Regions from separate parts of the Streptomyces sp. NPDC000941 genome, predicted to be linked through region 2. Evidence: riboswitches for the same ligand, from Rfam matches in the RefSeq annotation. Region 2 holds a riboswitch; the other holds the start of a gene.

Region 1 (2,191 bases), on a different contig from region 2:
CTCGTCCAGCAGGGACTTCGCCTTGGCCGCGTCGAAGGCCAGGTCAGGGGCGAGGTTGGTGTAGTCGGGCGTGGTGTGTGCGAGGACGCTGGTCGCCGCCTTGGTGCCGGTGGGGAACACGGTGTCGGCGATCTGCCGCCGGTCGATGGCCGACAGGATCGCCTGGCGCACCCTCGCGTCCTTCAGCGCCGGCCGCGAGCTGTTGAGCCCGAGACCGAACACGATGCCGGGGTTGGCCCGTCGCTGGAGAGTGACCTGGCCGCCCTTGAGCGTCGCCTCGTTGGCCCTGCCCACGCTGCTGATCGCGGCCACCTGGCCGGACTGGAGACTGCCGGCCCGCACGCCCGCTTCCGGTACGACCTTGAACACCAGCTTGTCCAGATACGCCTCGCCCTTCTTGCGCCACCGCGAGGAACCCCATGCGTACCCGCCGCGCTTGGCCAGGGTGATCGACTGGTTCTGCGCGTACTGCTTCAGCACGAAGGGCCCGGATCCGACCACCCCGTCACTGCACTTCTGCTGCGGTGTCTTCCGCACGCTCGCCGACGACTCGATGCCCAGCGAATGCGTGGAAGTGGCCTGCAGAAACTGGGCGTTGGGCTCCTTGAAGGCCACCTTGACGGTGAGCGGGTCGACCACGGTGGTGCTCTTGACGCCACTCAGGTAGCCCTCGGCCAGGGTCCCCAGGGCGCCGAGCTTCGGCACCGCGTCGAAGTTGTCCTTGACCACCTGCGCAGTCAGCTTCGACCCGTCGCTGAAGGTGACACCCGACCTCAGATGGAAGGTGAACGTCGTCGTGTCGGAGCTGATGTCCCAGCTCTTGGCCAGCCACGGCACGATCTTGCCGGTTTTGGGGTCCTGGTCCGTCAGGGAGTCCACGATCTGGCGCACCGAGTAGATGGTGTCGTTGCTGGCAACCTGCTGCGGATCCACGCAGCCGGCGTCCGAACCCACCGCGAAGGTCAGAGTGCCGCCGGACTTCGCCCGGCCGCTGCCGGAGCCGGAGCCGTCGCCGCTCGACCCGCAGGCGGTCAGCAGCACACTGGTGGTCACCAGGGCGGCCAGCGCCGCCCATCGGGAGGATCTGAAATCCGGAAGTGTTGTCACGGAGGGGTTCTCCTACTCGTGTCACCAGGCATGGGGTGCCGTATGAGGCACGGCCGCGCATGGGCGTGCGGCCCCGGCCGGCGCGACGCCGGTGGCGGGGGAGCGCTGTGCAGACAGGGATCAGGGGGAAACGGGGATCAGGCGGAAACGAGTGCGGCGACCACCGGGGCCGGACTCCGACCGGCGGCGGGAAGGGCCGTCAGGCCTGACAGAGACAGCTGGTCGCGCGCTTCAGGTCGATGTGGCGCCGACGCGAGAGCCGGGAGAACACCGTGGCGACGGCGAAGGAGGTACTGAGGTCACCACCGTGCCGCATACCGGTCCTCCACATCTCCGGCCCGCCCACGGGGCCACGCGCTTGCGGGGATCGTCGGTGATCCCGCCGGGCTTTCACCTGGAGCACCCCACCGCGCGGGAGGGTTGCCGGTCAGCGAGCCAGGGCTTGACGCTGACGCTCAATGCCATTCGTGATCGTACGGAGCGGTCCCGCCGTACGTCAATGCCGTCGGCCGACAGCCCGGCTCAGGACCCGCCGCGCTCGCGGGGAGTCTTCTGACCTGCCTCGATCGCCACCGACAGCCGGTTCTCGGCCGGTGGCAGCGGGCAGGTGGCCAGGTCCGTGTAGGCGCACGGCAGATTCGCGGCGCGGTTGAAGTCCAGGACGACCGTGCCGTCGGCGGCGGGCGGCTCGAGGGCCAGGACCCGGTTGGCGGCGTAGGTGGTGACCCCGGACGTCGCGTCGGTGAACAGCGCCATCAGCCGGCCCGCGCCCCGTCCGGGGAAGGCGGTCAGGGACAGCTGACGTCCGTGCAGTTCGAACTCGATCCGGCCCGGCGCGTCGTACACATGCTCAAGGCCCTCCACCGCGGCGCCCACGGTGGTCGGCCGCGGTGTGCCGAAGGGGAGGTATCGGCCCGTCACGACCCAGCGCGGGTCGGGGGCGTAGGCGGGTGTTCCGGTGAAGGCGGTGCGCAGCGGCGCGTCCGGGTGCCGGGGGCGCACGATGTCGTTGCCGCCGCGCCTGGCGACCTCGATGACGGCGTCTCCCCAGACCGCGTCGATGCCGCCACGCTCGGGAAGCACG
Region 2 (2,191 bases):
ATTCGGCGAACCGGCCTCGTGCCGGGCCTCGGTGGTGTGCCACTCCACATCCACCCCACCGTCATCCTGACGGGCCACCTTGCGGCTGGCGCCGCCGCCCGCCAGATACGGCCGGGCCTCCCGCAGCCAGTCCGCCCGCCCCGCCAGCACCCCGGCCCCGAAGGGCGCGTACAGCTTGTGCCCGGAGAACGCGACCCAGTCGACGTCCAAGGCCGCGATGTCCACCGGGTGATGCGGGGCCAGCTGCGCGGCGTCCAGCACGATCCGGGCGCCGTACGCATGGGCCACCTCCGCCAGTTCCCGCACCGGCCACAGCTCACCGGTCACATTCGAAGCACCGGTCACACACACCAGCGCGGCACCTGTGTTTGCCTCCGCCCGCCAGTCGGCCAGCGCCCGCTCCAGCGTCTCGACTGCCTGCCGCGGGGAGCGCGGCGCGCTCAGATAGCCGACCTCGACGCCTTCCCGCTGCTGCCACGGCAGCAGTGAGGCGTGGTGCTCCGTCTCGAACACGAACACCCGGGTGCCCTGCGGGAGGGCGGCGGCGAGGAGGTTGAGCGAGTCGGTGGTGGCGCGGGTGAAGATCACCTGATCGTCGGGGCGGCAGCCCAGGAAGGCGGCGACATCCCTGCGGCTGTTCTCGAACAGATCGGTGGAGAGCTGCGAGAGATACCCGGCCCCGCGGTGCACGCTGCCGTAGTACGGGGCGTAGGCCGCGATGTCGTCCCACACCCGCTGTAGGGCGGGAGCGCTGGCGGCGTAGTCCAGCGCGGCGTAGCTGACCTCGCCGCCGGTCACGAGCGGGACGAGGACATCGCGGCCGAGGACGGGCAGCGGGGAAGTGGTGGTGGTGGAGGTGCAAGCGGTGTCGGAGGCAGCGGCGGTCGCGGACATGGCGAAGTCTCCCGGGAAGACGAAGAGGTGAATGCGTCACGCGCACGCAGGCGGCAGCCCGCCGCAGGGCACGTGGAAAGGAAACTCACCGCACGGACGAGAACCGTGCGAAATGAGGAGAACCAAAGAAAAGCGGGCCGACGGCCCTAGCGCATTCGCTGCATCACGGAAGAACTCCCTCGACAACCAGGACCCCTGGGTTCCGCGAGGGGTCCGCGCTTGCCGCAGACCTCGTTGCCTGCGACCCGGTCATCACCCGGGGCACCCCGCCACGGACGGAGGGTTGCCGGACAGCGGGCCGGGGCCGTAGTCGCTGTCACTCGTGACCTGCGCAGGAGTATGCCATGCCCCACCACGAACCGAGACCCCTGTCCGCGATACGGACAGGGGTCTCGTGGGGCGTCTCGAGAATCGGGGCTACGCGTTCGTGGCCAGTACCCAGCGTTCCAGGGAGGCCCGGGCCGCGCCCGAGTCGATGGATTCGGCTGCCTTCTCCATGCCCGCCGCGATGCGCTCCGCGAGGGGCTTGCCGCCCGGGCCGCCCTCCAGGGCGACCAGGGCGGCCGCCGAGTTGAGCAGTACCGCGTCGCGGACCGGGCCGCGTTCCCCGGCCAGGAGGCGACGGGCGACGTCCGCGTTGTACGAGGGGTCGGCGCCGCGCAGGGCGTCCACCGGGACCAGGCCGATGCCGACGTCGCGCGGGTCGAAGGTCTCCTGGCGTACGGTGCCGCCCTCGACCACCCATACCTGGGAGGTCGAGGTGACGGTCAGCTCGTCGAGGCCGTCGTCGCCGCGGACGACCAGCGCGGAGGTGCCGCGCTCGGCGAGCACACCGGCCATGATGGGCGCCATCCGGGCGTCCGCGACCCCGGTGGCCTGGGCGCGTACTCGGGCCGGGTTGGTGAGCGGGCCGAGGAAGTTGAAGATGGTGGCGATGCCGAGTTCGCTGCGCGCGGTGCCGACATGGCGCAGCGAGGGGTGGAACTTCACCGCGAAGCAGAAGGTGATGCCGGCTTCTTCCGCGACCTCGGCCACCCGCCTCGGGCTCAGGTCCAGGTTGACGCCGAGCTTGGCGAGGACGTCGGAGGAGCCGCTGGCGGAGGACGCGGCGCGGTTGCCGTGCTTGACGACCTTCGCTCCGGTGCCCGCCACCACGAGGGCCGACATGGTGGAGATGTTGACGGTCTTGGCCCGGTCGCCTCCGGTGCCGACGATGTCGACCGTCTCCCCGGGCACCTCGATCACGTTCGCATGCTCGTACATCGTGCGGACCAGACCGGACACCTCCGCCACGGTC

Evidence for each region. A riboswitch is a leader RNA that binds a small molecule or an ion and turns the genes downstream of it on or off. The one in region 2 is predicted to bind S-adenosylmethionine.
Region 1: another riboswitch for S-adenosylmethionine. It lies ahead of ACWDSL_RS13180 (ABC transporter substrate-binding protein); the one in region 2 lies ahead of ACWDSL_RS43555 (aminotransferase class V-fold PLP-dependent enzyme).

What each region holds. Positions count from the first base shown of each region.
Region 1 covers NZ_JBSFMM010000032.1:14,423-16,613, reverse strand. Annotated here, with positions in the region: gene ACWDSL_RS13180 (ABC transporter substrate-binding protein) at 1-1,107, opposite strand, end outside; SAM riboswitch class IV at 1,457-1,570, opposite strand; gene ACWDSL_RS13175 (DUF1684 domain-containing protein) at 1,630-2,191, opposite strand, start outside.
Region 2 covers NZ_JBSFMM010000223.1:7,553-9,743, reverse strand. Annotated here, with positions in the region: gene ACWDSL_RS43555 (aminotransferase class V-fold PLP-dependent enzyme) at 1-894, opposite strand, end outside; SAM riboswitch class IV at 1,105-1,222, opposite strand; gene trpD (anthranilate phosphoribosyltransferase) at 1,312-2,191, opposite strand, start outside.